DNA from 3 places in the Pseudomonas sp. BB438 genome. Region 1 is predicted to be linked to each of the others. Evidence: riboswitches for the same ligand, from Rfam matches in the RefSeq annotation. Region 1 holds a riboswitch; each other region holds the start of a gene.
The links. A riboswitch is a leader RNA that binds a small molecule or an ion and turns the genes downstream of it on or off. The one in region 1 is predicted to bind cobalamin.

Region 1 (10,415 bases):
GTACAGGGTACGTCGGCACACGGCGCAGACGAAAGGGCCGGCAGTGCGCCGGCGCTGTCCGTTCGATCCCGCGTATCAGCCTTCGTTGGAGACGGCTGCGTCGCGTCGCGAGCTGCGGTTGGTGGCGACCGAGACCGACCAGAGGACGAAGCCGCCGATCGCCAGCAGGCTGCCGACCCAGCCCGGCGAGGTCCAGCCGTAGCCGGCCGCCAGGGCCAGCCCTCCTAGGTATGGGCCCAGGGCGTTGGCGAAGTTGAATGCCGAGTGGTTCAGCGCCGCGGCGAGCCCCTGGGCGTCTTCGGCGACGTCCATCAGGCGGGTCTGCAGCACGGTGCCCAGGGCGCCGCCGAAGCCGACGAAAAACACACAGATGGAAATGGTCCAGATGTTCCCGGCGGTGAACGGGAAGATCGCCAGCACCACTGCGCTCCATACCAGCAGGCCGCCCGCGGTGGGCATCACGGCGCGGTCGGCGAGCACCGGAATGAACAGGTTGCCCAGGGTCATGCCGATACCGAACACCGCCATGATCAGCGGCACGATGCTCGGCGAGACGTGGGTCACCGCGCCAAGGATGTCGGCCAGGTAGGTGTACACCGCGAACAGTCCGCCGAAACCGATGGCGCCGATACCCAGGGTCAGCCAGACCTGGCCGCGCTTGAGCGCACCGAGCTCACGCAGCGGGCTGGAGTCGGGCTCGGCGGGGGAGTGGGGCGCGAGCAGGCGCACGCAGATCATCGTCAGCACACCCAGCGCGGCCACCAGTGCGAAGCTCCAGCGCCAGCCCACGGCCTGGCTCAGCCAGTTGGCCAGCGGCACGCCGATGATGGTGGCGACGGTGAGGCCGAGGAACATCCGCCCGACCGCCACGGTTCGCCGGTGCGGCGGCACGATGGAGGCGGCGACCAGCGCGGCGATGCCGAAATAGGCGCCATGGGGCAGGCCGCTGATGAAGCGGAACAGCAGCATCCAGTGGTAGGTCGGCGCCAGGGCGCTCAGGCCGTTGCCGATGGCGAACAGCGCCATCAGCAGCACCAGTAGGGTACGGCGTGGCAGGCGCGCGCCGAGCACCGCCAGCAGCGGTGCACCGACGACCACGCCCAGGGCGTAGGCGCTGATCACGTGGCCGGCGGTCGGGGCATCGATGCCCAGCGCTGGGGCGAAGTAGGGCAGCAGGCTCATGGTGGCGAATTCGGTGGTGCCGATGGCGAAGCCGCCGACAGCCAACGCGAAAAGCACCAGGGCCGTACTGCGTTGCAGTCCGGTGGTGGAGGTCGTCATTGGGGTTCCTTGGTCTTTTTGAGGTGCGCCCTGGCGGCGCGGCTGTCTGCGTGAGCACGGTCAAGGCAGTGACCGACAGCGAAGGTAGGAGAAAAATACCAGATGAAGGCGCCTCTGTGCTGAATCGATTGCGCGTTGTCTGACGGATTGCCTCCTACAGGCTCGTCGCCGGGTATCATGGTGACCTTTGATGATCCGCGATGATTCCCATGGATTTTCCCAGCCTGACCACCGAACGCCTGCTGCTGCGTCCGTGGCGCCATGACGATCTGCTGCCCTTCGCTGCGCTGAATGCCGACGCCGAGGTGATGCGCCATTTCCCCGCCTGCCTGAGCCGCGAGGACAGCGACCTGCTGGCCGCGCGCATCCTCCAGCACTTCGACGAGCACGGTTTCGGCCAGTGGGTCGTCGAGCGCCGCGCGGACGCTGCGTTCATCGGCGTGCTCGGGTTGGCGCGGGTGTCCTTCGAAGCCGCCTTCACTCCGGCAGTCGAGATTGGCTGGCGTTTCAACACGGCTTATTGGCGCCAGGGGTACGCGCTGGAAGCGGCGCGCGCGGTGCTGGCGTTCGCCTTCGGGCAGTTGAAGCTGGGCGAAGTGGTGGCCTTCACCGTGCCGGCCAACCTGCCGTCGCAGGGGCTGATGCTGCGCCTGGGGATGATGCGCGACGAGGCCGGTGACTTCGAGCATCCGCGCCTGCCGGAAGGCCATCCGCTGCGCCAGCATGTGCTCTACCGGATCCCTCGTCCATGAAGCCCGAAGACGGTGTGCGCGCCTATCACGCACTGAGCAGCCATCGCCCGGAGCGCTTCGCTCCCGGCCCTGGACAGCTCGACTGGGCGACCCAGCCGGCCGCCTTCCGCCGCTATGCCGGCGCGCGCTGCATCGACCTGCTGCACCGCCCGCAGGAAGAGTCGCCGGGCTATGACGAAGTGTTCGCCGGCCCGCTCGGCGCGCCTGCACCGCTGAACCTCGCCAGCGTCTCGCAACTGCTCTACGACAGCCTCGCGCTGTCCGCCTGGAAGGACGCCGGTGGCAGCCGCTGGGCGCTGCGGGTCAACCCGTCGAGCGGCAACCTGCACCCGACCGAGGCCTATCTGCTGTTGCCTGCCGGGGCTGTGGATAACGCCGCGCTGCTGGCGCACTACAGTGCCGACGAGCATGTGCTGGAGGTGCGCGCCGAACTGCCTGCGCCGCTGGCCAATCAACTGGACGACGTGCTGCCCGCCGGCGGTTTCCTGCTGGCGCTGGCGAGCATTCCCTGGCGCGAGGCCTGGAAATACGGCGAGCGCGCCTATCGCTACTGCAATCATGATCTGGGCCATGCGCTGGCCTGCCTCGGCATCGCCGCGGCAATCCAGGGCTGGGACCTGCGCCTGCTGCGCGGCGTGGCGGAAGCGCAATTGGATACGCTGATCGGCCTCGACCGCGAGGGATTCAGCGAGCAGGAATTCGCCGATGCCCTGCTGTGGATCGGGCCGGCACAGCCCGCCGAATTCCCGCTGCCAGGCAACCTGCTCAAGGGGGTTGCCGAGCTGCCGCTGGCCGGCGTGCCCAATCGCCTGTCGCGGGATTATCGCCACTGGCCGGAACTGCAGCGCGTGCACTCCCTGTGCCGCGCGCCTGCGCTGCCTGCCCGCGACTGGTCCGCGCCGGAAACCGACGCGGCTGTGGATAACCCCGGCCTGCCGTTGCGTCCGATCCTGCATCGCCGACGCAGTGCGCAGTCCATGGACGGCCGCAGCGGCATCCACGCCGAGCTGTTGTATGCCTGGCTGCGCCGCCTGATGCCCGAGCGCTCGCCCGTGCCTTTTGCCTGCACCGGCGAGCCATCGCGGATCGACCTGCTGCTCTTCGTTCACCGCGTCCAGGGCCTGGAGCCCGGCCTGTACTGGCTGGGTCGCAGCGGCCGCGAGGCCGGCGGCCTGCGCGAGGATTACCTGTGGCAGCCGGTCGAGGAGAGCGGCGTGCCGCTGTACCGCCTGCTGTCCGGCGATGCGCGCGGGCTGTCGGCGTTCCTGTCCTGTGGGCAGGACATCGCCAGCGACGGCTGTGTGGCCTTTGCCATGCTGGCCGACCTCGACGCCGCGCTGATCGAGGGCGCCTGGGCATACCCGCGCCTGTACTGGGAAGCCGGGCAGATCGGCCAACTGCTTTATCTGGAAGCCGAGGCGGCGGGCCTGTCGGGCACCGGCATCGGCTGCTATTTCGATCCGGCGCTGGACGAATTGCTCGGCGGCGGTTCGGACTGCCCGGTCAGCCTCTATCATTTCACTATCGGCCGCGCGGTATGGGACGAACGCCTCACCAGCCTTCCCGCCTACAACGCGCCACGCCGACTCCCACTTCAGCAAGACCGCCATTGAGGAAACAACGCGCATGACCCAGATCCTGGACAACCTGGTGGCTCTGCTGAGCCTGGAACAGATCGAAGAGAACCTGTTCCGCGGCATGAGCCAGGACCTCGGGTTCCGCCAGCTGTATGGCGGGCAGGTGCTCGGCCAGGCGCTGTCGGCGGCGAGCCAGACCGTGGAGCCGGAGCGCCATGTGCACTCAATGCACGGTTACTTCCTGCGCCCGGGCGATGCCAGCAAGCCGGTCGTCTATCAGGTCGACCGCGTGCGTGACGGCGGCACCTTCAGTACCCGCCGCGTCACCGCGATCCAGAAGGGCCAGCCGATCTTCGCCCTGAGCACCTCGTTCCAGACCGACGAGGAAGGCTTCGAGCACCAGATCAGCATGCCCGACGTGGTCGGCCCGGAGAACCTGCCGACCGACCAGGAGCTGAAAAAACGCAGTGCGGCGCAGTTCCCCGAGCGCATCCGCGACAAGCTGCTCTATCCCAAGCCCATCGAAATTCGCCCGGTGACCGAGAACGACCCGTACGATCCGGAGGTCGGCGAGCCGATCAAGTACCTGTGGCTGCGCGCCGATGGCAAGCTGCCGGACATCCCGGCGCTGCACAAGTACATCCTCGCCTACGCCTCGGACTTCGGCTTCCTCACCACCTCGCTGCTGCCCCACGGCCGCTCGGTGTGGCAGAAGGACATGCAGGTCGCCACCATCGACCATTCCGTGTGGTTCCACCGCGACCTGCGCGCGGACGAGTGGCTGCTCTACGCCATCGACAGTCCCTGGGCCGGCAATGGCCGCGGCTTCGTGCGCGGCAGCATCTTCAACCGTGACGGCCAACTGGTCGCGTCCTCGACCCAGGAAGGCCTGATCCGCCGCCGCGAGGACTGGGCATGACGCTGGACAGCATCCGCCACTGGGTGTTCGACATGGACGGCACCCTGACCCTGGCCGTGCACGATTTCCCGTCGATCAAGCGGGCCCTGGGGATTCCCCAGGAGCACGACATCCTCACCCACCTGGCTGCGCTGCCGGAGGACGAGGCGGCGGCCAAGCATGCCTGGCTGCTGGAGCACGAGCGCGAACTGGCGGTGGCTTCCACCGCCGCACCGGGTGCCGTTGAACTGGTGCGCGCGCTGCATGGCGCCGGCTATCGCCTGGGCATCCTCACCCGCAATGCCCACGAGCTGGCGCTGATCACGCTGGCGGCGATTGGTATCGGTGATTGCTTCCTGACCGAGGATGTTCTCGGCCGTGGCGAGGCCGATCCCAAGCCCAGCCCGGACGGCCTGCTGCGTCTCGCCGCGCGCTGGGACGTGGCGCCGCAGCGGATGCTGATGGTCGGCGACTACCGCTTCGACCTCTACTGCGCCCGCGCCGCGGGTGCGCACAGCGCGCTGGTGAACCTCACCGAGAACCCTTGGCCGGAGCTGACCGACTGGCACGCGCAGGACTGCGCGGAGCTCGGGCGGATGGCGGGGCTTCTGGGCTGAGTCCGCTGCCGTGCGGGTTCGCGAGCAAGCTCGCTCCTGCGACGAGCAGCGCGGTCTGTCGGTGTAATTCGAACCTGTAGGAGCGAGCTTGCTCGCGAATAGCCCGCGCACCGATGCTCCCTGTAGGAGCGCCCCATGGGCCGCTCCTACAGGGGAAATGCCGATGTGGCCTTACAGCTCCGGCGTCCAGGTCACCGCCAGCAGCGCGGTGCGGCCGGGTTCCTGGTAGGGGCGGGCTTCGCCGAAGTAGTCGGTGGGGCTGGTCGGGCGCAGGTAGTCGCCCAGGGTGTAGTCGCGGTCCAGGACGTTATCCAGCTTCAGGTCGACGCGAATCTCGCTGCTGGCCAGCCAACTGGTGCGCAGGTCGAGCACGCCGTAGCCGGACAGCTCGCGGGTGTTGGCCGCGTCGTCGTAGCGCTGGCTGACCGCGCGCCAGGTGCCACCGACGCCGAAGACGCCGAACTGGCGGTCGAGGTCCAGGCTCAGGGTACGGCGCGCGCGGTACGGCAGAGTATGGCCGGTGTCGCGGTCGCGCGGGTCGATCAGGCTCAGGCCGAGCGCGGCCTGCCAGCCGAGCACGTCGCGGGCGACGCTGGCCTCGAAGCCATCGATGCGCGCCTTGTTGATGTTCTCCGGCTGATTGCTGTTGCTGTCCCAGGCAATCATGTCGTCGATCTCGGTGCGGTACAGCGAGGCCTCCAGGTGCGTGCCTTCGATGTCGCCGCGCCATTGCAGCTCGTAGGTCTTCGAGGTCTCGGCCTTGAGGTCCGGGTTGCTCGCGCCGGGGTAGTAGAGGTCGCTGAAGGTCGGTGCGCGGAAGCCCTCGCCGTAGCTGGCGATCCAGGTCTGGTTGTCGCCCACCGGCAGGCTGAAGGCGGCGTTCCAGCTGTTCTGGCTGCCGTAGGCCTGGTTGTTGTCATGGCGGATGCCCAGCTCGGTGCCGAAACTGTCGCCCTTGAAACTGTGCTGGGCGAAGAAGGCACGGTTGCTGCGCTGGTCGTCGGCGAACGCGGTGGTGCCGTCGACCTGGTCTTCGTACCAGTCGGCGCCCAGGGCCAACTGGTTGGCGTCGTCCAGCTGCAGGCGGTTGATCCAGCTCGCCGAATGGCGGGTGGTTTCCAGCGTGCCGTTGTTCCAGCTGTCGGCAGCGCCCACGGCCTTGTTGCGGTCGAAGCTGCGACCCAGTTCCAGGCGGCTGTTCCAGATTTTCGTGATCTGGCCGTCGAGGTAGGCGCTGTAGCTGCTGACGCGAAATTCGTCGCGGGGCGAACCCGGCTCGAAATTGTAGGCGTCGTCGTATTCGTTCTTGCCGCGCTGGTCGTTGAGGTTCAGGCCGGCCTTCCAGTCCTCGCTGAAGCGATGGTCCAGGTTCAGGTGCACGGCCTTGTTGCGCTGGGCATCGTGGTCGTTGTCGGCGCCGACGTTGTCACTGGTGCGGTCCCAGCCCTGGCTTTCGTCGAGGCTGCCGCCGAGGTTGTAGCGGGTCTGCGCGTCACCGCCGGAGAGGTTCAGGCTGCGCTCGAAGGTGCCGTGGCTGCCGGCGGCCAGGCGCACTTCGGGGTGCAGGCCGGCTTCGCCGCGGCGGGTGAAGATCTGGATGACCCCGCCGATGGCGTCGGCGCCGTACAGGGCTGAGCGCGGGCCGCGGGTCACTTCGACGCGCTCGATGCTGTCGATGCTCAGGTAGTCCAGGCGGGCGATGCCGCTGCTGGCCGAGGCGATGCGCTGGCCGTCCACCAGGACCAGGGTCTGCGCGGTGCTGGCGCCACGCACGGAGTAGGAGACCACGCCGCCGGAGCTGCCCATCTGCACGCCGGGCACGCGGGCGAGCAGGGCGGGGACACTGCGCACCTGCAGGCGTTCGATGTCGGCGCGGGTGAACACGCTGTTGGCCGAGGTGGCCTCGGCGCGCGGCTGGGCCTGGCGGGCGGAAGTGATCACCTGGTCGGAGAGCGTGTAGATGTCGCCAGCGGCGAAGGCCATGCCGGGCAGCAGGCTGGTGGCCAGGGCGAGTCGGGTCAGTTTCATGGAGCGTCCTCAAAAGCGGTCGGATGACTTTCGAGGAGGGCGTGGCAAGGGCGGCAGGCCGCACTTGACGGTGCGGCCCTCCGCAACACCTGTCGGGGCGTGTCGAGGGCGGTCTCCGGGCTGCCGACGTCACATCGCCGCCTTCCCACATTCGTGCAGTGGCTCATGGCGATGCTGCACGCCCGCAGGGAGTGCGTCGGTTACCGTTGCGGGGGCAGCGCAGGTCTTTCACCTGCTTCCCGTTACCTCGAACGAAAACGGGCGCACCTTAGTCGGTGCGCCCGTTGCTGGCAATACTCCGGGGGAGGGATGCGCCGATCGGTCTCAGCGGTTGCCGAGGGCCTCCAGGCGCGCCTTCACCGAGGCTTCGATGCCGGCGGCGTCCAGGCCGCACTCCGCAAGCATCTGCGCAGGCTTGGCGTGCTCGACGTAGTAGTCCGGCAGGCCCAGGTGCAGGATCGGCTGCTGGAGGTTCTCGCGAGCGAGGAATTCGCTGACGGCGGCGCCGGCGCCACCCATCACCGAGTTCTCCTCGATGGTCACCAGCAACTCGTGGCTGGCGGCCAGCTGGCGCACCAGTGCCTCGTCCAGCGGCTTGACGAAGCGCATGTCGGCGACCGTGGCGTCGAACTGCTCGGCCACTTTCAGCGCTTCGGCCAGCTGCACGCCGAACACCAGGAAGGCGACCTTGCCGGCCGTGCCTTCACGGCGCACCACGCCCTTGCCGATCTCGACCGATTCCAGCGCTGCCTCGATGGGGGCGTTGGGGCCAGTGCCGCGCGGGTAGCGCACCGCCGCCGGGCCTTCGAAGTGATGGCCGGTGGTCAGCAGCTTGCGCAGTTCGTTCTCGTCGCTGGGCGTCATCACCAGCATGCCGGGGATGCAGCGCAGGTAGGAGAGGTCGAAGCTGCCGGCGTGGGTCGGGCCGTCTTCGCCCACCAGACCGGCGCGGTCGATGGCGAACAGCACGTCGAGGTTCTGCACCGCGACGTCGTGGATCAACTGGTCGTAGCCGCGCTGCAGGAAGGTGGAGTAGATCGCCACCACCGGCTTGGCGCCGTCACAGGCCATGCCGGCCGCCAGGGTCACGGCGTGCTGCTCGGCGATGGCGACGTCGAAGTAGCGGTCGGGGAACCTGTCGGCGAAGGCGACCAGGTCGGAGCCTTCCTTCATCGCCGGGGTTATACCGACCAGGCGCGGGTCCTGGGCAGCCATGTCGCACAGCCACTGGCCGAACACACTGGAGTACTTCGGCCCGCCGGCCTTCTTCGGCACGGCGTGGGCGGGGGCGCCTTCGGGTTCGAGCTTGGTGATGGCGTGGTAGCCGATCGGATCGATCTCGGCGGGGCCGAAGCCCTTGCCCTTCTTGGTCACCACGTGAAGGAACTGCGGGCCCTTGAGGTCACGCATGTTGCGCAGGGTGGCGATCAGGGTCGGCAGGTCGTGGCCGTCGATGGGGCCGATGTAGTTCCAGCCCAGTTCCTCGAAGAGCGTGCCGGGGACCAGCATGCCCTTGGCGTATTCCTCGGTGCGGCGGGCGATCTCCCAGGCGCCGGGCAGGCGCGAGAGCACTTTCTTGCTGCCTTCGCGCATGCTGCTGTAGGTGCGGCTGGAGAGGATCTTGGCCAGGTAGTTGGACAGGCCGCCGACATTGTTCGAGATCGACATGTCGTTGTCGTTGAGGATCACCAGCATGTCGGCCTTGACCTCCGACGCGTGGTTGAGCGCCTCGAAGGCCATGCCGGCAGTCAGTGCGCCGTCGCCGATCACCGCGACCGACTTGCGCCCGGAGCCCTGCATGCGTGCCGCGATGGCCATGCCGAGGGCGGCGCTGATGGAGGTGCTGGAGTGACCGACGCCGAAGGTGTCGTACTCGCTCTCCGAGCGGCGCGGGAAGGCGGCCAGGCCGTCCTTCTGGCGCAGGCTGCCCATGCGCTCGCGGCGACCGGTGAGGATCTTGTGCGGGTAGGCCTGGTGGCCCACATCCCACACCAGACGGTCATCCGGGGTGTCGAAGACGTAGTGCAGGGCGACTGTCAGTTCGATGACGCCCAGGCCCGCGCCGAAGTGGCCGCCGGTCTGGCCGACGCTGTACAGCAGGTACTGGCGCAGTTCGTCAGCGAGCGTCAGCAGCTCCGCTTCGCCCAGCCGGCGCAGCTCGACCGGCGTGCTGGCGCGGTCGAGCAGGGGCGTGGCAGGGCGCTCGCGGGGAATCTCGTGAAACGTCGTGGGCATCAGGCTGATCGTTATGAGAAGGCAAAGATGCGGAAGTTTACCCGAAGCTCCGGATTGGCCCAAGCAACGTGGGGCCAATCCTTCGGACGACCGGATGGTCGGGTTGGGGGCGCAGGGCTGTGCCGAAATCGTCGCCGCCACCGGCGATTGCGCGCAAGCGGTGCAGGGTGCGAGGCGCCATGGTAGACAGGATCACCGACCGGCGGCGGATTGCCGCAGCTTTTTCAGCACTCGAGGAGAATGGCGTGACCCGAATGAGCCTGGATGAATTGCGCGACTTGTCGGTGGCGATCCTGCGCCACAACGGCTTCAGTGAACCCCACGTGCAGGCGGTGACCGACACCGTGCTGGCCGGCGAGCGCGATGGCTGCACGTCCCACGGCGTGTGGCGGCTGCTGGGCTGCATTCACACCGTGCGTGCCGGCAAGGTCGTGCCCGATGCCGTGCCGGAGCTGTCCGAGCCTGCGCCCGCGCTGGTGCGCGTGGATGCCAAGGGCGGTTTCTCCCAGTGCGCGTTCGACCTCGGTCTGCCGACGCTGGCAGAGAAGGCCCGCAGCCAGGGCCTGGCCGCGTTGGCGATCAACCACTGCGTGCATTTCTCGGCGTTATGGGTGGAAATCGAACGGATCACCGCCCAGGGCCTGGTCGCGCTGGCAGTCACGCCGGCGCAGGCCTATGTGGCACCAGCCGGTGGAACCCGGCCATTGTTCGGGACCAACCCCATCGCCTTCGGTTGGCCGCGCGGTGAAAACGATCCATATGTCTTCGACTTCGCCACCACGGTGGTGGCGCGCGGGGAAATCCAGCTGCACGAGCGCGAGGGCAAGTCGATCCCGCTGGGCTGGGGCATCGACGCCCAGGGCAACCCCAGCACCGACCCGAGCGCCGTGCTCGACGGCGCCATGCTGACCTTCGGCGGGCACAAGGGCTCGGCGCTGGCGACCATGGTCGAGCTGATTGCCGGGCCGCTGATCGGCGACCTGACCAGTGCGGAGTCCTCGGTGTTCGACGAGGGGACGAAATCCTC
Region 2 (10,415 bases), 740 kb from region 1:
TTCGCGCAAGGCGGCGATCTCGCGCCTGCGCTGGAAGCTGTCCTCGCCCATGCGCCAGGTGCCCTGGCCGATGGCGGGAACGGCGGTGCCGTCGGCGAATACCACAGTGTTCATCTCGTGCTCCTTGTTGCGCTTGTCATGGGGACACGGGGCCGGCCGCCGGAATTCGGCGGCGGGATGTCAGGGTAGCGCAGAAGGCGGGACCTGCGAGCGGCTCAGCGGTTGGTCTGCAGATTCCGGCGCGCGGTGTGGCGTTCGATGGCCAGGTCGATCAGGCGGCTGACCAGCTCGCTGTAGGTCATCCCGGCCGCCTGCCAGAGCTTGGGGTACATGCTGATGCGGGTGAAGCCGGGCAGCGAGTTCAGCTCGTTGATCAGCACCTCGCCGCTCTCGGTAAGGAACACGTCGACCCGCGCCAGACCGGAGCACTCCAGGGCGAGGAAGGCGTCAACGGCGAGTTGGCGGATACGCTCGCTGGCCTCGGCCGGAATATCGGCGGGCACCACGACCTTGGCCGCGTCCTCGTCGATGTACTTGCTGTCATAGGAGTAGAAACCGCTGCCCACGACGATCTCGCCGCAGCCGCTGGCGATCGGCTGCTCGTTGCCCAGCACTGCGCACTCGATCTCGCGCCCCTTCACGGCGGACTCCACCAGCACCTTGTCGTCGAAGGCCAGCGCGAGTCGCACGGCTTCGTCGTAGGCGGCCTCGTCCTCGACCTTGCTCACGCCCACCGAGGAGCCCATGTTCGCCGGCTTGATGAACAGTGGCAGGCCCAGCTTGCGCTGCGCCTCGGCGAACGACGTACGCGCGGCATTGGCGCGGGTCAGGGTGACGAAGGGAGTAATCGCGATGCCGGCGTCGCGCAGCAGGCGCTTGCTCACGTCCTTGTCCATGCAGATGGCCGAGCCCAGTACGTCAGAGCCGACGAAGGGAATGTCAGCCATGCGCAGCAGGCCCTGCAGGCAGCCGTCCTCACCCTGGGTGCCATGGACGATGGGGAAGATCACATCGACATGGTCGAGCAATTGGCGGCTGCCGGTCTCCACCAGTTGCTGCTCGGCCTTGCCCGGCACCACGGCCAGTTCGCGGTTGGAGCGGTTGAGGGCGATCAACGCCGGGTTTTCCTGGTTGAGCAGGTAGTCGGAGGCATCGTTGAGGTGCCAGCGGCCCTCCTTGTCGATGCCGATCAGCACGGGCTCGAAACGCTCGCGGTCCAGCGCATCGACGATGTTCTTCGCCGATTGCAGCGACACCTCGTGCTCCGCCGAACGCCCACCGAAAATCACCCCAACGCGCAACTTGCCCATGACAGCCTCCGCATGATCGATGGGCGCTTTCTAACATGGGCTCCGGCGCTTGGGTAGGAACAGTGGCCGGCGAACAGACCAGACGCGCTGTTCAGAACCGGCCCAGCGCCTGTGCCAGCTCGCGCGCGGCCTGTCCGCTGTGCACGCCGGGGAACAGGTGGGTGAAGGGCAAGGCCACGAAGCGCCCTTCGCGTACGGCGCGCAGGCGCGATAGCACCGGGTCCGCGCGCAGCGTTCGGATCTTCCGGTCGGCGGTGGACCACAACGCATCGGCCAGCAGGATCACGTCCGGGTCGCGCGCCAGCAACTGTTCGGCGTTGGCGGTGAAGCTGCCCAGATCGACGTCCTCGAACAGGTTGTGCGCACCGGCGGCGTGCAGCAACTGGGTGACTACGCCACGCCGCCCCTGGCTCTCCAGGCCGATGCTGGCGCTATCGAGGTAGAAGACTTCCAGCCGTTGGCGGCCGGTCGAAAGCTGGCGCGCTTCGGCCAGCTCCGCGCGTTGCTGGCGAATCAGCGTCTGGGCCCGCGCCGGCTCACCCAGCAGGTCGCCCAGCGTCGTCAGGTCCGTCTCGACACCCGCGAACAGATCGTCCTGCCACGCACCACAACCGGCATCCAGCAGGTAGCTGGCGATGCCATGAGCGGCCAGTTCCTCGCGGGACAGGTTGCCCAGGCGGAAGGCCGAGGCGAACCCGGCCACCACCAGGTCCGGTCGCTGCGCGTAGACCGCTTCCGCCGACGGATACTGGCGCGACAGCAGGGGTACGCCGCGATAACGGCCGCCAGCCACGTCCAGGTCGTCATCGATGTACGCCACGCCGATCAGCCGCGGTCCGGCGCCCAGCGCCAGCAGCAGGTCGGCGGCGTGCTGGTTGAGGGCGAGGATGCGTTGGGGCGGGTGGTCGATCTGCCAGGTCTGGACGCAGTTTCGGTAGTCCTGCGCTGACGCATTTGCTGCGCTCTGCATCAACGCGAGCAACAGCACCACCTGCAGGAGCGCGCGCGTCATGGCTCGTCCACTCGCAGCTCTGCCACCGGCACGCCGTCACGCAGATGCTCGGAGACCACCCGGCACACCTGCTCGTCGCTACGCAGGCCATACCAGACGCGTTCGGGATAGACCGTCAGCAGCGGCCCGCGGTTGCACGGGAACTGGCAGCCGGTGCGGGTCAGCAGAGCGCCCTCGGCGTTCTCGTAGCGATCGAGTCGAATCAGCTCGCGGCGCAGGGTTTTCCACAATGGCAGCGCACCGCGCCGCACGCAGCGCGGCCCGGTGCAGAGGAACAGGTGATGCCGGTGCGGCGGCGGCGCGGACCAGTCCGGCTGCGAAGGCACCTCACCGACACCCTGGCACTCCAGCTGTTGCGCCGGATCGCCAATCGCCGCCAGCACCGCCGCCACATCCAGCCCGCGCCGGCCGAGCGCCGACGCCGTGACCTTCGGCGGCGGCGCCAGCGGAGCGTCCTCGAGCAGCCCGGCCAACTCGGCGCGCAACCAGTCGAGGTAGGCGCCGTCAGCGGTGGGTTCCAGGTCCACCAGCAGCAGCTCGCGATCCTCGGCCAGAAGCTCACGCACCCGCGCCCACAACGCATCGAAACCTTCGCCGGTGTCGATGCATTCGACACCGGCGAAGCGCGCCGCCACCTCGCGGTGCAGGCGCTCGCCCTGGGCACCGGCCAGCGGGCCGACCAGCAGGATGGCCTTCATCAGAAGCTGAAGGTGTAGCGCAGTTCGGCGGTACGCGGCCGGCCGAGGTTGTCGACCTGGCGGATACCGTTGCTGGTGCGGCCGGTGGCGTAGTCGCGGTCCAGCAGGTTCTCCAGCAGGAGGCTCAGGCGGTGTGCGCGGGCGGCGTCGAGGTAGCGATAGGCATCGCCGTCAAGCACGGTGTAGTGGCCGTAGTCGTCGTCCTGCGCGCTGACGATGGAGCCGACGTAGCGCGTGGCCAGGCCGGCGCCCCAGAGGCTGTCGTCATAGCCCAGGCGCAGGCGGGCAAAGAAGTGCGGGATGTTGTTCACCGTCACGCCTTCGCGGCTGTCCACCCGATTGCGCGTGGCGTCGGCGGAGAGCTGCCAGTGCCGGCCAACCTGCCACTGGCCGTTGGCTTCCACGCCGCGCACGGTGATCTCGCCGTTGCCGTTCACCCACTGGTCGCCCGCCAGGGTGATGAGGTCGGTGATCTCGCGGCGGAACAGGGTGACGCTGCCGCTCCAGGGCTGCTCGAACAGCTCGCCGGTGTAGTCCAGGCCCAGCTCGGCGTTGCGGCTGCGTTCGGGCTTGAGGTCGCGGTTGCCGACTTCGTCGCCCGGCTCGTTGACGAACAGTTGCTCGGCGGTGGGCAGCTTGAAGGCCGTGCCGAACTGGCCGCGCAGCTTGAGCTGCTGCGTGAGGTCATAGAGCGAGGTGAGCATCCACACGGTGGCGCCTTCGCCGCCGGAAATTTCCTCGCGGCGCACACCCAGGCTCGGGTGCCAGTCAGGCAGCGCCTCGATGTTCGGCCGCAGCTGGGCGTAGAGCGCGTGGGATTCGGCCTTGTCGTTGTCGATGATCAGCACATCGTCCTGGCCCTTGTACCACTGGCTGTCATTGCCGAAGACCAGCTCGTGACCGCCCGCAAGCCTGGCCTTGCCTTCGAGCTGCGCCCCCCAGTCGGTGAAGCCCCAGTAGTCGTTGTGGTTGAGCACCTGGGTGCCGCCGCCCTGCAGGTTGTAGACGCGGTCGTAGCGGGTGTCCCAGTCGTTGATGTGGGTCTTGGCGAACCAGCTGAAGTCGTCGCTGACGCTCTGCTGGAAGGTGGCCGTGGCGATCTGCTGCACGCGGTTGTTGCTGGTGTGGTGGTTGGACGTCGGGCGGGCGAAATCCAGCTCGGCGTCGGCGTACTGGTAGAACAGCTCCAGGCGCGAGGCATCGCCGATGGCCTGGATAGCCTTGGCACCGAACACATTGACGTCATAGGAGCGGCGCTTGTCGCTCACCGTGTCGGTCATGTCGCGGTCGCGGAACGGCTGGTAGCCGTCGGAGCGGTTGTGGCTGACGTAGGCCATCAGGCCGAGGTCGCCCAGGCCGTTCTGCACGATCTTTTCGGCGCGGGCATCGCCGCTGCGCCCCTTGAAGGTGTCCAGGCCGAGGTTCGCCTCACCGGACGCTTCGCGGCTGCGGGCGCTGCGGGTGACGATGTTGATCACGCCGGACACCGCCTGGGTGCCGAACAGCAGGCCCTGGCCGCCCTTGAGCACTTCGATGCGCTCCACCGCGGTAGTCGGCAGGGTGTCGATGTAGATGCCGCCGTAGAGGCGGTTGTTCAGGCGCACGCCGTCCAGCAGGATCAGCGTGTCGTCGTTGCGTCCGCCCAGCAGCGAGTAGGTGCCGTAGTCGAACGGCCCGTTCTTCGGCGCGACGAACAGGCCGGGTACATACATCTGCAGCACGCGCGTGATGTCGGCGCTGGGGCCGGCGCGCTCGATCTGCTCGCGGTCGATGACCTCCAGCTTGCTGCCGTAGCGGGCCATGTCGGCGACAGTGTTGGATTCCACCGAAGGCGCGCTGACGACTTCGTCGGCCAGGTCGAGCGGCGCCGCGACCAGTTGCGCGCTGAGGGCGCACAGGGGGAGAACAGGCATCCAGCGCAGGGCACGCCGGTTCTGTAACGGGAGTTTGGGTGACAGGGAGAAATGCAAGGTGATCGCCTCGAAATCGGGATTTCGCAGGCGGCGCAGCGACACCCGGAACGAGCGCGCCCCGGGAACCGGCTCACGCCCGCCCACCGCGGGTTTGCCAAACAGGTTCCAGGCCGGTCTCCGGGCTTGCGAGGGTCCTGGGGCATCCGCCTTCCCATGCTGGTGCACAGTGGCCTACTGGATGCTCCGCTCGCTTACCGTTGCGGGGGCAGCGCCGGACTGATCGCACGAGGGCGACGCACCGGCTTCCCGTTTCACCCCACGCACGGCGGCGGGGGGCACCTGAAACGGGGCGCATCTGAACACCGAGCGCCCGAAAGCGTCAAGCGCGGGGCTTGGGCAGGATGTTGCGGAGGAGGCGCGAACGCGCGGCATCAGTGCCAGGGATCGTAGGTGCCGAAGCTCCAGATGTGCCCCTCCGGATCACGGCAGGTGAAGCCCTGGCCGCCGTAGTCCTCGTCCTTGATGTCGATGACGATCTGCGCCCCGGCGTCCACGGCCGCGCGGTACGGCACCTCGGCGTCCTTCACCACCAGGTAGATGCTCTGGGTACAGCCGCCGACCTCGTCGGGCTGGCGCATCAGCCGGCCGTATTCGTTGTCGTGCAGCGACCCGAGCATCACCAGCCCGCTGCCGTCGGCCAGCGCCAGTTGGGCGTGGGCGATGCCGCCGTGCTCGTCGGCGACCACCAGTTGCCGCTGAAAACCGAAGGTCGCGCACAGCCAGTCGATAGCCTGGGGCGCGTCGCGGTAACGCAGGCAGGGAATGACACTGGGGCGGGCGATGGGAGCGGGCGTGGACATGGCGATCTCCGGGCAAAACGAACGCAATGTTCTGAGCATAGTCACCCGCTTTTCACACCTCAGCGCTGCGCGGCGACCAACAGCAACATGGGACGCTCGCGCTCCTCGGCGAGTGCCGGATCGGCCTGCACCTGCCCGGCGCTGGGCCCCCAGTCCTCGACATGGCGCACGCTCAGCCCCGAGCCAATCACCGCATTGAGGACGCTGCCGAGGGTGCGGTGGTACTTGAGCACGCCCTTGGCCAGCCAGTCGGTGCGACGCTCGCCCTCGTCCTGGTAGTGGTCCACCGGCCAGCAGCGGCGACCGTTGGCATCGACGATCCAGCCAGGCGCCAGCGAGGCCATGTAGATCGGGTGCTCGATGGAGAACACCAGGCTGCCACCGGGGCGCAGCGCGTCGTGCACGTTGCGGAAGAAGTGCGGCAGGTCTTCGAGGTAATGCAGGACCAGCGAACTGTAGGCCAGGTCGAAGGCTGCGGTGGGCAGTTCGAGCTGGTCGAGGTCGGCGTGGAAGTAACTGACCTGCGCGGCCTCGGTGGTTTCCCGCGCGCGGTCGAGCATCTTCTGCGAGACGTCCAGCCCACTCACGGTGCGGGCGCCCTGCTCCGCCGCATAGCGGCAGAACCCGCCGTAACCGCAGCCGAGATCGACCACGTCGAGGCCCTCCAGCGGCGGCAACAGGGCACGCAGCGCGGCCCATTCCGGCGCGCCGTCCAGCCCGTGCTGCGAGCGTGGCAGCTGGGCGTAGGCCGCGAAGAATTCAGGGTTGTCGTAGATGTTCTGCGCCATGGATCGGCACCTCCTTTCTGACGGACCAAGGGCCGATTGTCTGCGTCAAGGACGGGGCCGGCAACCCGATGAGGTCAATGCGGCGGCAATCGAAGCGCAAATTCCTGCAAGACCGTCGGTCAGGTCAACCGTAGTGTCAGGACTCCATTTCCAAGGAGAAAGACACCGTGACCCAGCGCCAATCGATCAACCTGCAGGACAAGCTCGGCCGCATCACTGAGACCTGGCAACCGCGCGTGATCGCCGAGATGAACGACTACCAGTTCAAGGTGGTGAAACTGCTGGGCGATTTCGTCTGGCACAGCCACGCCGACACCGACGAGGCCTTCATCGTGCTGGACGGCGAGCTGCGCATCGACTTCCGCGACGGCCCGCTGACCCTGCGCGCCGGCGAGCTGTACGTGGTCCCCCGCGGCGTGGAGCACAAGCCGTATGCCGAACGGGAGGTGCAACTGATGCTGATCGAACCGCGCGGCGTGCTGAACACCGGCGATGAGGGCGGCGAGCGCACGGCGGAAAACGACCGCTGGATCTGATCAACCCCTGCCGGCAAGGTCGTTCGGCTTTGCCCCAAAGCGCTTGCGATAGTCGCTCGGCGCCATCCCGGTGATCTTGCGGAAGGTGCTGCGGAACGAGCCCGGATCGAGGTAGCCGACCGTGTAGGCGATGTGGTCCACCGTGCCATTGGTGAACTCCAGCAGCTCGCGCGCCTTGCCAACCCGCAGGTGCTGACAGTACTCGGTGGGCTTGAGCCCGGTGGCCGCGCGGAAGCGGCGCAGGAAGGTGCGCTCCTCCAGGCCGGCCTGGATGGCCATGGCGGTCAGGCTGACGTCCACCGCGCCGTTGCCCTGCAGCCAGTGCTGCACCTTGAGGATGGCGGCGTCGCCATGCCCCAGCAGCGGCGCGAAGTTGCTGCCGCATTGCTGCGCGCTGTCGCTGTGTTCCACCACCAGGAAACGCGCGGTGCGGTTGGCGACGCTCGGGCCGAGCAGGCGGTCGACGATGCGCAGGCCCAGCTCCGACCAGGCCATCAGCCCGGCGGAAGTGATCAGGTCGCCGTCGTCCACCATGGGCTTGTGCGCTTCCAGACGTACGCGCGGGAAGCGTTTGGCGAAGGCCTCGGCGCCGCTCCAGTGGGCGGTGGCACTGCGCCCGTCGAGCAGCCCGGCTTCGGCCACCAGCAGGCCGCCGATGCACACCGAACCGACGATGGCGCCCTCGCCATGGCGCGCCGCTAGCCAGTCGGTGAGGTTGCGCAACGGGGCGGCGTCGGGCAGCCCGAACAGCGACGGCGGGACAAGCACGGCGACCAGCCGGCTGTCGACGCCTGGATGCGTGTCGAACACGCGGCGGGGCTCGCCGCCGTCCTCACCGGACCAGTGGCTGACGCGCAGCGCCGGCAACTGCTGCGCGGCCTCTTCGCCGGCGACGCGCTCGGCCACGGCGAACAGATCGGTCAGCCCGTGCAGCGCCGCCGTCTGCACACCGGGATAGAGCAGCAACCCGATCTCGACGACGCTCCGTTCCACAGCCATTGTCAGTTTTCCCCCGGTTATTGTCGTTCCGCCTGATCCCCGCGCGGCGCGCGGCAAACCATACTGGTCGCACTTCCTCACCACTCAATAAGGAATTCGGAAATGGCCAAGCAAGCGCTCATCCTAGTGGATATCCAGAACGACTACTTCCCTTCCGGCAAGTGGCCGCTGGTCGGCATCGAAGCCGCCGCCGACCAGGCCGCCAAGGTGCTGGCCGCCTTCCGCGAACGCGGTGACCTGGTGGTGCACGTGCGCCACGAGTTCGACAGCGCCGACGCCCCGTTCTTCGCTCCCGGCAGCGACGGCGCGAAGATCCACGGCAAGGTCGCCAATCTGCCCGGCGAGCCGGTGGTGCTCAAGCACTTCGTCAACGCCTTCCGCGACACCGACCTGAAGGCCATCCTCGACCAGCACGGCGTGGAGTCGCTGGTGGTGGTCGGTCACATGAGCCACATGTGCGTGGATGGTGCGGTGCGCGCCGCTGCCGACTTCGGCTACCCGGTGACCGTGCTGCACGACGCCTGCGCCACCCTGGACCTGGAGTTCAACGGCGTGAAGGTACCGGCCGCCCAGGTGCACGCGGCCTACATGGCATCCCTGGCATTCGCCTACGCCGACCTGGTGTCCACCGCCGAGTACCTGAATCGCTGATTCATGTCGCCCCGGAAAAGGGTCTCCAGTGAGGCCCTTTTTCATGCAGAAACGCTCCGTAACACTGCCGACGAACCGGCGAAGCAAGACGTGAGAAGCTGCGCAACACTCGGCCGGCTTTCCGCTATCATCGGGCCACATTCGCCTGCCGATAAGGACATCCCATGAGCGTTTCCTCGATCATTACCCTTGCCATCATTGCTGGCGTCATCTTCCTGCTGATCAGCGTGTTCAACCGTCTGGTGGCGCTGCGCAACCGCTACCAGAACGCTTTCGCGCAGATCGAAGTGCAGCTCAAGCGCCGCTACGACCTGATCCCCAACCTGGTGGAAACCGCCAAGGCCTACCTCAAGCACGAGCGCGAGACCCTCGAAGCGGTCATCGCTGCGCGCAATGCTGCGGTCGCCGGTCTGAAGGCCGCGTCCGAACAACCCGGCGACGCCGGCCGCATGGCGCAACTGGCCGCCGCCGAGAACGCCCTGGGCAGTGCCATGGGTCGCCTGAACGTGACCCTGGAAGCCTACCCGGACCTCAAGGCCTCGCAGAACCTGCAGCAGGTCAGCGAGGAGCTGTCGAGCACCGAGAACAAGGTCGCCTTTGCCCGCCAGGCGTACAACGACGCGGTGATGGAGTACAACACCTATCGCCAGTCGTTCCCCGCCAACGTCCTGGCCACCACCTACGGTCACAGCAAGGACGCCAGCCTGCTGCAGTTCGAGGACAGCAAGGACATCCAGGCCGCGCCGAAAGTCGCCTTCTGACCTGAACGAAGATGAACTTCTTCGAACACCAGGACCGCGCCCGCAAGCAGACCGGGCGCCTGGTCCTGCTGCTGACCGTCGCCGTGGTCTGCCTGGTCACCATCACCAGCCTCGCGCTGGGCTGGCTCTGGCGTCACCTGGGCGAACCGGCGCTGCACGTCACCTCGCGCGCGTCGTTGCCCGATCCGGAGCTCTACCTGTCGGTGGCCGCCGTGATCATCGGCGTGGTCGTCCTCGGTGCGCTGTACAAGCAGGTGCAACTGAGCGCCGGCGGCAAGGTGGTCGCCGAGAGCCTGGGCGGCCGCCTGCTCAACCTCAGCGCCGGTAATGCCGACGAGCGCCGCCTGCTCAATGTCGTCGAGGAAATGGCCCTGGCGTCCGGCTCGCCGGTGCCGCCGGTGTACGTACTGGAAGATGGCTCGATCAACGCCTTTGCCGCCGGACTGACCCCACGCGACGCAGTGATCGGCATCACCCGTGGCGCCATCGAGCAGCTCGACCGCAACGAATTGCAGGGTGTGATCGCCCACGAATTCAGCCATATCCACCACGGCGACATGCGGCTCAATACGCGGCTGACCGCCCTGCTGCACGGCATGCTCCTGCTCGGGTTGATTGGCGGCATGCTGCTGCGCGGCTGGAGCGACACCAGCACCGGCATCCGTATCAGCAGCCGGAGCAGCAGCAACGACAAGAACGGTGGCGGCAGCGTGGTGCTGCTGGTGATCGGCGCAGGTTTGGTGCTCTATGTGCTGGGCTATGTCGGCACCTTCTTCGGCCAGTTGATCAAGGCGTCGGTGAGCCGCCAGCGCGAGTACCTGGCCGACGCCTCGGCGGTGCAGTTCACCCGCGATCCCTCGACCATCGCCGGCGCGCTCAAGAAGATC
Region 3 (10,415 bases), 140 kb from region 1:
GGCCGACCAGGCGATAGGCGATGCGCTTCTCCTCATCCAGCGGGCCGCTGAAGTCGAAGCCCATTTCCCTCTGGCCCATATTGCCGACGGTGCCGGTGATCTGGTGGTAGTCCTCGTACAGCGGCTTCTTGCTGGTCAGCGCCACCAGGCCGCCCGGCAGGCTGCGGCCGTAGAGCACCGAGGACGGGCCCTTGAGTACGTCGATGCGCTCGAGGAAGTACGGGTCGATCTGCATCGAGCTGAAGGTGCCGCTGTCGCCCATGGCCTTCAGGCCGTCGAGGTAGATGTTGTCCACGCTGTTGTCGGCGAAGCCGCGCATGACGATGTAGTCGTAGCGGTTCGAGGCGCCGACCTGGCCGGTGAAGATGCCGGGGGTATAGCGGATCGCCTGCTGGACGGTCTTGGAGGCGGTGTCGTCGATCTGCTCGCGGGTGATCACCGAGACGCTCTGGCTGGTTTCCAGCAGGGACTTGGAGGTCTTGGTGGCGATCTGGCTGTGGGTCGCCAGGTAGCCGTCTTCCTCGCCCAGCGCATTGCCGAGGGCGAACACGTCGCTGGACGGCATGGCCATCACGTCGGTCGGCGCGGCCGGGCGCAGCACGTAGTTGCCGTCGCCCTGGTCCAGCGCTTCCAACGGCGTGTTCACCAGCAGACGCGACAGGCCCTGGTCCACCGAGTAGGTGCCGTTCAGCCCGGCCGAGTTCAGGCCGCGGGTTTGCTCCGGAGTGGCCGACAGGGTAATCCCCGCCTCGCGGGCGAAGCTGTTCAGTACGTCGGCCAGGGGCCCGGCCGGGATTGCATAGGCGCGGCTGCTGGTGATGGCCGCGGCGTCGGCGGCGAAGGCGCTCAGCGGCAGGCTGGCTCCCAGGCTGGCGCACAACAGCGCACCGCGCACGGCATGGGTAAGCCGGCTGGCGCGGGGAAGGGCGGAGGAGGGCAACGGGACGTGGACGGCTCGCATGAGGGGCTTCCGTGGACAAGGGAAATGATCGGGTTATTCCTCCTTGCCGGCCGAGGCGGCAAAACCCGACAAAAATAATTCTCGTTTGCGAGGAAATGTTATCTGGCGAGGATCTGGCGCGTGGCTCAATCAGGAGCCCCTTCCCGCTCAACTCCGAGCGCTGACCCTCACCCACCAGTCCGTGCGTTTCTCCACCCGCACCGGCAAGGTCTGTGGCAGCAGGGCCAGCAGCTTGTCGGTATCGTCCAGCCGGAACACGCCGGAGAGGCGCAGGTCGGCCACGCTGGCGTCGCAGTGCAGGTGGCCGTGGCGATAGCGGCCGATCTCGGCGAGGAAGTCCGCCAGGCGCATGTCGCGGGTGACGATCAGGCCGTCGGCCCAGGCGGCACTGTCCATGTTGCTGCGCTCGACCAGCAGTGCGCTGTCGCCGTTGATCTCGAAGGTCTGCCCGGCTTCGGCAATGGCGGTGGTCCGGCCGCGAACGCGCGGGGCGATGGCGATCGAACCGTCCTCGACGCTCAGGCGCGTGGAACGCTCGTCCTGGCGCAACACGAATCGAGTACCCAGGGCTTCGAACAGGCCGTCGCGGTTGCTTACCCGCAAGGGACGTGTGGTGTCCTTGGCGGAGCTGACGAGGATTTCGCCGCGTTCCAGTACCAGCAGGCGCTGGCGCGGATCGAAGCGCACGTTCACAGCGCTGTCGGTGTTCAGTTGCAGCAGGCTGCCATCGGCGAGGGTGATGCGTTGGCGCTCGCCCGTGGCGGTGCTGTAGTCGGCCATCCAGCGCTGCCAGGGCGCATTTTCACGGGCCAGCCACAACGCGGAGACGCCGACGGCGAAGGTCGAGAGCAGCTTGAGCGCCTGGCGACGCTGCAGGCGCTGGCTGGTGTTCTCCAGCGTTTCCAGCGCCACGCGGGCGCCGGGGACGGCCTGGTAGCCGGCGGCCAGTTCGCGGTTCAGCGCCTGCACCCGCAGCCAGGCGGTTTCGTGTTCGGGGTTGGCCTGGCGCCAGTGCTCGCAGGCGCTGAGCACTTCAGGGTCGGCAGTGCCACTCAGGCGCAGGGTCCACTGGATGGCCTGTTTCACCACACGCGGATCGGGTGTGACGCCGGTGGCGTTCACTCGGCGTACCGCAGCTGATAGCAGTGGAAGAGCGCCTCGGCGATGTAGCGTTCCACTGAACGTACCGACACGCCGAGCTCCTCGGCAATCTGTGCGTGGGGCATGCCTTCGCATTGCGCCAGCAGGAAGGCGTTGCGCACCTTCGGCTTGAGACCGTCGAGCAGGCAGGCGATGTTTTCCAGCAACTGCAGGATGGTGTGCCGGTCTTCCGCCGACGGTACCTGGGCTTCGGGCAGGTGGGCGATGGCGTCGAGGTAGGCGCGTTCCAGTTCCTCTCGCCGCCAGTGATCGATCACCAGGCCGCGGGCGACGGTGCGCAGGAAGGCGCGCGGGGCACGCAGCTCGACGCGCTCGGGCCTGAGCAGCACACGCAGGAAGGTGTCCTGGGCCAGATCGGCGGCATCGGCGGCGTTATCCAGCCGGCCGCGAAGCCAGTTGTGCAGCCAGCCGTGATGATCGCTGTAGAGCGACTGGACGTCGGAAGTGGAGGACATGGGCGCGCAGAATGCTGCAAATGATAATTTATCGCATTTTCAACAAGGCGATAGCCATTTGCAAGATGTGTCTGAAGCGACGGTGTTTCCTGTAGGAGCGGGCCATGCCCGCGAGCGCGCCTTTGGGGACGTTCCTACAGGATTGCTTCAGCGATACCAGCGCGGCGTGTAGACCCAGTCGCCGCCGCCGGCACGGGGGAAGCGCCGGGTCAGGGACGAACCGACGATCACCAGGGTGCGCATGTCGACCATCTCCGGCACCAGCTCGCCGAGGGTGACGACACGCAGCGCCTCGGCCGGGCGACCGATGTCGCGGCCGAGCACCACCAGCGTCTGCGGCGAGCGGTGGCGGCGGACAATCTCCAGCGCGCGCCCCAGCTGCCAGGGGCGGGCCTTGGAGATCGGGTTGTAGAAGGCCATGGCCAGGTCGGCAGCGCCGGCATGGTCCAGGCGCTTCTCGATGGTCTCCCAAGGCTTGAGGTTGTCCGACAGGGAGATCAGACAGAAGTCGTGCCCCAGCGGCGCGCCGGCCTTGGCAGCAGCGGCGAGCGCGGCGGAAACCCCCGGCAGCACCTCCAGCTCCACGCCTTGCCAGTGCGGGTCGCTGCTCTCGTGCAGGGCTTCCATTACCGCGGCGGCCATGGCGAATACGCCAGGATCGCCGGAGGAAATCACCACCACGCGGCGGCCGCTGGCAGCCAGTTCGAAGGCGTGGCGGGCGCGCTGCATTTCCTCGCGGTTGTCGGTGCAGTGACGCACCTGGTCGTCGCGCAGCGGCTCGGCCATCTGCACGTAGGTCTCGTAGCCGAGCAGGTCCTGGGCTTCGTCCAGCGCGCGGCGCACGGCGGGGATCATGAAGTCGCTGGCGCCGGGGCCCAGGCCGATCACGCTGAGCCGACCGCGCGGCTGGCCAATGCCTTCGGCCTCGAGCGGCGTGGCGGCGCGGTGCAGGTGGAAGGAGTCGCCCTGCAGCACGGCTGCCGGCAACTCGTCATCGTTGTGGATAAACCGCAGTGGCACGTTCAGCTCGCGGGCGGTCTGGGCCAGCGCCGGATCGGCCATGCGGCAGCGTGGGGCGACCAGGGCCGCCAGCGCTGCTTCGGCCAGCCCGGCCTGTGCCAGGCCCTGGCGGATGCGCTCGGGCAGTTGCGAGTCCACTAGCGTGACGTGGGCGAGGACGATGCGCGGGTGGAGGCGCAGCTCGTTCTGTGCGATGCCCTCGGCACGCGCATCGATGCGCAGGGTGTGCGCGGCGTCGTCGGCCAGCGGCAGGTCCAGATCGTCCAGCCAGGGCGCCTCGCCTTCGATGCGCAGGGTGTCGCCGCCCAGCAGGTCGGAAACGAAGCGCTTGCCCTGTTCGAGGTCGGCCAGTGCGTAGCCAGGCGGCGGGTCGAGCAGACAGGCGCCGAAGCGCAGCTCGCCGCTGGTGGTGATGGCGGGCGCTACCTCCAGTGTGGCGGCGATGTCGCGGGCCATGCGGTTCACCCCGGCCAGCCCGCCGAGCAGCGGCACCACGGCACTGCCATCTTCGGCGACGGCCAGCACCGGCGGCTCCGCGCCTTTTTCTGTCAGCAGTGCAGCGAGGGTGCGGATGACGATACCGGCTGCGCACAGGGCAATGATCGGGGTGTCGTCGCGGTAGAGCTGGCGCAGGGTATCGCCGAAGTTCGCGTAGGACTCATCGGCGCCCTCGACGCGGTCCTTCAGGCCCAGCACGCGTGCCTGTGGATAAATGCCCTGCAGGCGTCGCGCGGTGGCCAGCGCGCCCTGGCCGAGTATGACGATGGCAGCGCGCATCAGCCGTTCCACCGCTGGCCGGGGATGACGATCATCGAGAAGTACGGCGAGGCCATCGGGTCGACGTCGTCCAGCGCGACGATGCGCTGTTCGCGCATGGTCGCGCGCTCGACGTAGTGGGCGCCGCCGTCACGGCCCAGCTCGCGCAGCACGCGGCGAACCTTGTCGAAGTTGCGGCCGAGCTTCATCACCACTGCCGCATCGGCGTCGGCCAGGCGGCGCTTGAGTTCGTCTTCAGGCAACACGCCGGACAGCACCGACAGGCTCTGGTTGCGGTACACCAGCGGTACGCCGAGCACCGCCGCACTCCCGAGCATCGAGCAGACGCCGGGTACGACTTCGGTGTCATACCGGTCCGAAAGGCGGTCATGCAGGTACATGTAGGAGCCGTAGAAGAACGGGTCGCCCTCGCAGATCACCGCCACGTCGCGGCCGGCATCCAGGTGCATCGCCACCTGCTCGGCGGCCGTGTCGTAGAAGTCGCTGATCACGCCTTCGTAGGTCAGCGGCGGCTCCAGCTTCTCGGTGGTGACCGGGTAGACCAGCGGCAGACGCTGCTGCTCGTCGAGCAGGTGCTGCTCGATGATGGCAAAGGCGTTGCCACCCTGGCCGGCGTGGTGCTTGGCCTTGGCCACGAAGTAGCCGATGACCGGGGACGCGCGCAGCAGGCGCAGGGCCTTGAGGGTCAGCAGTTCCGGGTCGCCCGGGCCGACGCCCAGGCCGATGAGGCGGCCGGTCATCACTCCACCTCCGTGGCCAGGGCGTTCACCGCCGCGGCGGCCATCGCGCTGCCGCCACGACGGCCGCGGACGATCACGTAGGGCACGCCGCGGCTGTCGGCGGCGAGGGCTTCCTTGGACTCCATGGCGCCGACGAAGCCCACCGGGAAGCCGAGGATCAGTGCCGGTTTCGGTGCACCGGCATCGAGCATTTCCAGCAGGTAGAAGAGGGCGGTCGGCGCGTTGCCGATCACCACCACGCTGCCTTCCAGGTGTTCGCGCCAGTGCTCCAGCGCCACCGCCGAGCGGGTGTTACCCAGCTCGCGGGCGAGCGCCGGGACGTCCGGGTCGTTGAGGGTACAGATCACCTCGTTGTGCGCCGGCAGGCGGGCGCGGGTGATGCCCTCGGCGACCATCCGTGCGTCGCAGAGGATCGGTGCGCCGGCGGCCAGTGCGGCGCGGCCGATGGCTCCGGCGCCCTCGGAGAAGCGCAGGTCCTGCACGACGTCGACCATCCCGCAGGCGTGGATCACCCGCACGGCGAGTTTCTCGAGGTCGGCAGGGATGCCGGACAGGTCGGCTTCGGCGCGGATGGTGGCGAAGGATTGGCGGTAGATCGCCTGGCCGTCGCGAATGTAATCAAGCATCAGTGGAGGCTCCGGGGGCGGCCAGCAGATCGCCGGCGGCCTCGAGGGAAAGGTTGCGCGCCAGCGGCAGGCCGAAGCCGGCCACGCCATCGGCGCGACGGAACAGGTCGTAGCGGCCGTCGGCGACGGCCAGCAGGGTGTGGGGAGCGACGTGGGCGGCGGCGCAGGAGCGCGGGCAGCCACACAGGTGTACGCCGGCAGGCGGCGCGTGGCGCAGGCGTTCGGCCAGGCGCAGGGCGTCGGCCTTGGTGTCGGCCAGCCCGCGCGCGCAACCGCTGGAGCCGCTGCAGGCGACGAGGCGCGACAGCGGCTGGGCCGCATCGATCAGCAGGCCGAGGTTGGCCAGGGCGCCGAGCGCGACGGCGGCGTCGGCCTGCGCCACGTCAGGGAGAATCAGGCTCTGCCAGGGCGTCAGGCGCAGCTGCCCGCCACTGAAGCGCTCGGCGAGATCGGCCAGGCCGAACAGCGTGGTGCTGTCGAGTCGCCCGAGGACGAATCCCGCACCGACCATGGCGCGCTCCGGCTGGCGCTGGGGCGCAATCCCGAGATGGCCGAACGCCTGCGGTGCAGGACGTCGCCAGTTATCCACAGCCAGCCCGAGTTGCAGTTGGAAGGGCAGGCGTTGCTGCAGCCGTTCCAGCAGCACGTCGTCACGCAGCATCTCGCGCAAGTGGCGCATGCGCGTCTGGCCATCGCCGGCGAGATCGAGGAACAGGTGCAGCAGGCTTTCCACCAGCAGCGGCACCTGCTCGGCGGTTACGGCGCCAAGGGCGGAACGATCGCCCTCGCGTTGCGGTGGACAGCCAGCCAGGCCGAAGGCGAACAGCGGTGCCGCGTCGTCGGACATGGCGGACAGCCAGAGATCGTTGGGGTGGTCCAGCATCGCCAATGCCTCCCCCGCGTCCAGCTGGATGCCGAACTTGGGTGACAGGCCATGGAAGCGCGGGGTGCTTTCCAGCAGGTCGAGCAGTTGATGGGCCAGCGGGCTCGCGTCGAGGGCGGTGCAAGCATCCAGGCCCAGCGCGGGGCTGACCAGCAGGTTGCGCACATCGTCCGACGCCAGTTCCCGCGGGCCGAGGCCGGCGGCCAGCAGTTCGCGGCTCAGCGAATTCTCGGTCCCGGCATGCACGCCACGAATCTGCAGGTTGGCGCGGTTGGTCGCTTCCAGCACACTGTCGGCATGCCGCTCGGCGGCCAGGGCGATGGCGCGCGCGGCGCTGGCGTCGAGTTGCCCACAGGGCAGCTTGATACGGCAGATGCCGCCATCGCGGGAGGCCACGATGCGCAGCAGGCCGGGGCAGGCATGCGGACGGACGGGCAAAGCGGAAGTGTCGTGCACTGAGGTCACCAGGGCTGGGTCGCGGTGACCTGCGAATCCCCCAAAAGGGACTTCACGACACCGATACACCCCGCTCGATGTCTGCACACGCGACTGGTTTCGTCGGCAGGTCTCCTGGCTGGCAGGTCCTCATCCGGCGCGGCCTTCCCGGTTACCCAGTGGCCTGACCGGCGACACGGAACGCTGTTCTCGTATCGCCGCATTGCGCGGACTCGCTGCTTACAGTTGCGGGGGCAGCCACGGCTTAACCGTGTTCCCTCTTCGGCTCTGGGAAACCTCACCGCGAAAGGCGAAGCGTCCTACGAGCACCGACGAAGCGGGTATTATGCCTGCTTTGCCCGAAGGCAGGAAAAGCCTGCCCGTCGGATCGATCGTCGCACCCTCGAGGAATTTTCATGACGCCCTGGCTGACCATCGTCGGCATCGGCGAGGACGGCTATGCCGGCCTCGGCAAGGCTGCACGTCGCGCCCTGCTTGCCGCCAGCGACGTGATTGGCGCGCCACGCCAGCTGGAGTTGCTGCCGCATTGCCTGGGCGCTCGCCGCCAGGCCTGGCCAAGCCCGTTCAGCCTGGAGCCGGTGCTGCGCCGGCGCGGCGAGCCGACCTGCGTGCTGGCCAGTGGCGACCCGATGTTGTTCGGCGTCGGTGCGAGCCTGGCTCGTCAGATTCCGTCCGAGGAAATGCGCGTGCTTTGCGCGCCGTCCTCCGCCTCCCTGGCGGCGGCGCGGATGGGCTGGGCGTTGCAGGACTGCACGTTGCTGTCGCTGGTGGCGCGCCCATTGGCCGCACTGCATGCGCAGATCCACGACGGCGTGAAGCTGCTGATCCTCAGTAGTGACGGCGATAGCCCGGCGGCTATCGCTGCGCTGCTGCGCGAACGGGGGTTCGCCGCGAGCCGCCTCAGCGTGCTGGAGCACCTGGGCGGCGAGGCGGAGCGCCGCATCGACGGGCTGGCCAGCGACTGGTCGCTGGGCGAGGCCGCTGCGCTGAACCTGGTGGCGGTGCACTGCGTGGCTGGCGCGGATGCCGTTCGCCTGCCCCTGACCATCGGCCTGCCAGACGACGCCTACCGCCATGACGGCCAACTGACCAAGCGCGATGTCCGGGCCGTGACCCTGGCGCGGCTGGCGCCCAAGCCCGGCGAGCTGCTCTGGGACGTCGGCGCCGGCTGCGGCTCCATCGGGATCGAGTGGATGCGCGCGCATCCGAGCTGCCGCACGCTGGCCATCGAAGCCAACGACGGTCGCCAGGCACATATCCGCTTCAACCGCGACGCCCTCGGCGTGCCGGCGCTGCAACTGGTCTGCGGCGCCGCGCCGGAGGCACTGCACGGGCTGGAGCGCCCCGATGCAATCTTCATCGGCGGCGGCGTGACCCTGCCCGGCGTGTTCGAGCAGTGCTGGGAGCAACTCAAGCCCGGCGGCCGGCTGGTGGCCAACGCCGTCACCTTGCAAAGCGAGTCCATGCTACTGAGCTGGCGTGCCCGCGTTGGTGGCGAGCTGACCCGCCTGTCGGTGTCCCAGGCCCAGCCGCTGGGCGGCTTCGACACCTGGCGCGCGGCGTTGCCGATCACGCTGCTGGACGTGCGCAAGCCCTTGGTCGACTGACGATGCGTGACGCCCATGCGTGAAGAAACGCCCGAAGAGCCCCGCCCGCTGCGCAGCGGCTATACCACCGGCAGCTGCGCCACGGCTACCAGTCTGGCGGCGGCGCGCCTGCTGCTGACCGGTGACGCGCTGGACGCCGCGCAGATCGCCTTGCCGAAGGAGCGCAGCGCGACCCTGCGCCTGGAGTTCTGCAGGCTGACCGCCGGTGGTGCCGAAGCGGGCACGCTGAAGGATGCCGGCGACGATCCGGACGTCACCCACGGTGCGCTGGTCTTCGCGCGCGTCGCCTTGAGCGATGAGCCGGGCGTGCGTTTTTACGCTGGAGAGGGTGTCGGCACCGTCACCAAACCGGGGCTGGTGCTCGCGGTGGGCGAGCCGGCGATCAACCCGATACCGCGGCAGATGATGCGCGACAACCTCGCCACCCTGACCGCCGAGTGCGGTTATGCCGGCGGCTTCGACGTCACTATCCATGTCGAGGGCGGTGCCGAGCTGGCGCTGAAGACCATGAACCCGCGCCTGGGCATTCTCGGCGGGCTGTCGATCCTCGGCACCACCGGCATCGTCCGGCCGTTCTCCTGCTCGGCCTACATCGCCTCGATCCAGCAAGGCATCGACGTCGCCCGCGCCAACGGCTTCCGCCATCTCGCCGCCTGCACGGGCAACGCCAGCGAGGATGCCATGCGCCGTCGCTACGGTTTCGATGACACGGCGCTGATCGAGATGGGCGACTTTGTCGGCGCCGCGCTCAAGCACCTGCGCAAGGTGCCGGTGGAGCGCTTCAGTATCTGCGGTGGCTTCGGCAAGATCAGCAAGCTCGCCGCCGGCCACATGGATCTGCACAGCCGCCACTCCAGCATCGACCTGTCGCAACTGGCCGAGTGGGCGGCGGACATCGGCGCGTCATCTGACCTGCAACAGCGCATGCGCGACGCCAACACCAGCCAGCAGGCGCTGGCGCTGTGCCGCGCGGAGGGCATTGCCCTGGGCGATGCGGTGTGCGCCCGCGCACTCGCCTTCGCCCGGCGCATCGTGCCGGCCACGGTGCAGCTGGACGTCTTCGCCATCGACCGCCAGGGCAACCTGGTGGGCGAGGCGCTGGAGGTGCGATGAAACGGGTTCTTCTGCTGGGCGGCATCGGCGAGGCGCTGGCGATCGCGCGCCGCCTGGGGCCGCAACACCTGTACAGCCTGGCCGGTCTGGGCAAGGTGCCGGACGACCTCGCCTGCGAAGTACGCGTGGGGGGATACGGTGGCGCGGAAGGCCTTGCGGCCTTCATCGGTGAACGCGGTTTTGACCTGCTGCTTGACGCCACTCATCCCTACGCCGCGCAGATCAGCGCCAACGCCGCCCGTGCCGCGCAATTGGCTGGCGTGCCCTGCTGGGCACTGCGTCGTCCTGGCTGGCGGGCAGGCACCGATGACGACTGGCGCGAGGTGGCCAACTGGCCAGCGTTGATCGAAGCGCTGGAGGACTTTCGTTGTCCGCTGTTCACGATGGGCCGTGAGCCCTTGGAGCACCTCGACGAAATACCCGCTCATCAACACTGGACCGTGCGATGCCTGCAGAGCCTGCCCGGCAACGCGCGCGCGGAGGTTCTCGGCGCGCGCGGACCGTTCACCCTGGAGGGCGAGCGCGAGCTGTTCACTCGCCTGGGCACGGATGTGCTGGTCAGCAAGAACAGCGGCAGCCAGGCCACCGAGCCGAAGCTGCAGGTCGCCCGCGAACG

Region 2: another riboswitch for cobalamin. It lies ahead of AC1ZV1_RS07450 (TonB-dependent receptor plug domain-containing protein); the one in region 1 lies ahead of AC1ZV1_RS04195 (TonB-dependent receptor domain-containing protein).
Region 3: another riboswitch for cobalamin. It lies ahead of cobG (precorrin-3B synthase); the one in region 1 lies ahead of AC1ZV1_RS04195 (TonB-dependent receptor domain-containing protein).

The regions. Positions count from the first base shown of each region.
Region 1 covers NZ_CM170001.1:855,964-866,378, forward strand. Annotated here, with positions in the region: gene AC1ZV1_RS04170 (MFS transporter) at 76-1,281, opposite strand; gene AC1ZV1_RS04175 (GNAT family N-acetyltransferase) at 1,491-2,033, shown strand; gene AC1ZV1_RS04180 (nitroreductase family protein) at 2,030-3,646, shown strand; gene tesB (acyl-CoA thioesterase II) at 3,660-4,529, shown strand; gene AC1ZV1_RS04190 (HAD family hydrolase) at 4,526-5,125, shown strand; gene AC1ZV1_RS04195 (TonB-dependent receptor domain-containing protein) at 5,297-7,153, opposite strand; cobalamin riboswitch at 7,260-7,436, opposite strand; gene dxs (1-deoxy-D-xylulose-5-phosphate synthase) at 7,478-9,388, opposite strand; gene AC1ZV1_RS04205 (Ldh family oxidoreductase) at 9,643-10,415, shown strand, end outside.
Region 2 covers NZ_CM170001.1:1,592,967-1,603,381, reverse strand. Annotated here, with positions in the region: gene AC1ZV1_RS07470 (aldo/keto reductase) at 1-114, opposite strand, end outside; gene ddlA (D-alanine--D-alanine ligase) at 216-1,310, opposite strand; gene AC1ZV1_RS07460 (ABC transporter substrate-binding protein) at 1,402-2,322, opposite strand; gene AC1ZV1_RS07455 ((2Fe-2S) ferredoxin domain-containing protein) at 2,319-3,020, opposite strand; gene AC1ZV1_RS07450 (TonB-dependent receptor plug domain-containing protein) at 3,020-4,933, opposite strand; cobalamin riboswitch at 5,085-5,291, opposite strand; gene AC1ZV1_RS07445 (VOC family protein) at 5,365-5,793, opposite strand; gene AC1ZV1_RS07440 (class I SAM-dependent methyltransferase) at 5,853-6,581, opposite strand; gene AC1ZV1_RS07435 (cupin domain-containing protein) at 6,749-7,117, shown strand; gene AC1ZV1_RS07430 (GlxA family transcriptional regulator) at 7,118-8,116, opposite strand; gene AC1ZV1_RS07425 (cysteine hydrolase family protein) at 8,219-8,767, shown strand; gene AC1ZV1_RS07420 (LemA family protein) at 8,932-9,528, shown strand; gene AC1ZV1_RS07415 (M48 family metallopeptidase) at 9,540-10,415, shown strand, end outside.
Region 3 covers NZ_CM170001.1:712,031-722,445, forward strand. Annotated here, with positions in the region: gene AC1ZV1_RS03455 (TonB-dependent siderophore receptor) at 1-961, opposite strand, end outside; gene AC1ZV1_RS03460 (FecR domain-containing protein) at 1,109-2,083, opposite strand; gene AC1ZV1_RS03465 (sigma-70 family RNA polymerase sigma factor) at 2,080-2,577, opposite strand; gene cobJ (precorrin-3B C(17)-methyltransferase) at 2,725-4,374, opposite strand; gene AC1ZV1_RS03475 (precorrin-2 C(20)-methyltransferase) at 4,374-5,114, opposite strand; gene AC1ZV1_RS03480 (precorrin-8X methylmutase) at 5,114-5,740, opposite strand; gene cobG (precorrin-3B synthase) at 5,733-7,088, opposite strand; cobalamin riboswitch at 7,167-7,407, opposite strand; gene cbiE (precorrin-6y C5,15-methyltransferase (decarboxylating) subunit CbiE) at 7,475-8,686, shown strand; gene AC1ZV1_RS03495 (cobalt-precorrin-5B (C(1))-methyltransferase) at 8,702-9,799, shown strand; gene AC1ZV1_RS03500 (cobalt-precorrin-6A reductase) at 9,796-10,415, shown strand, end outside.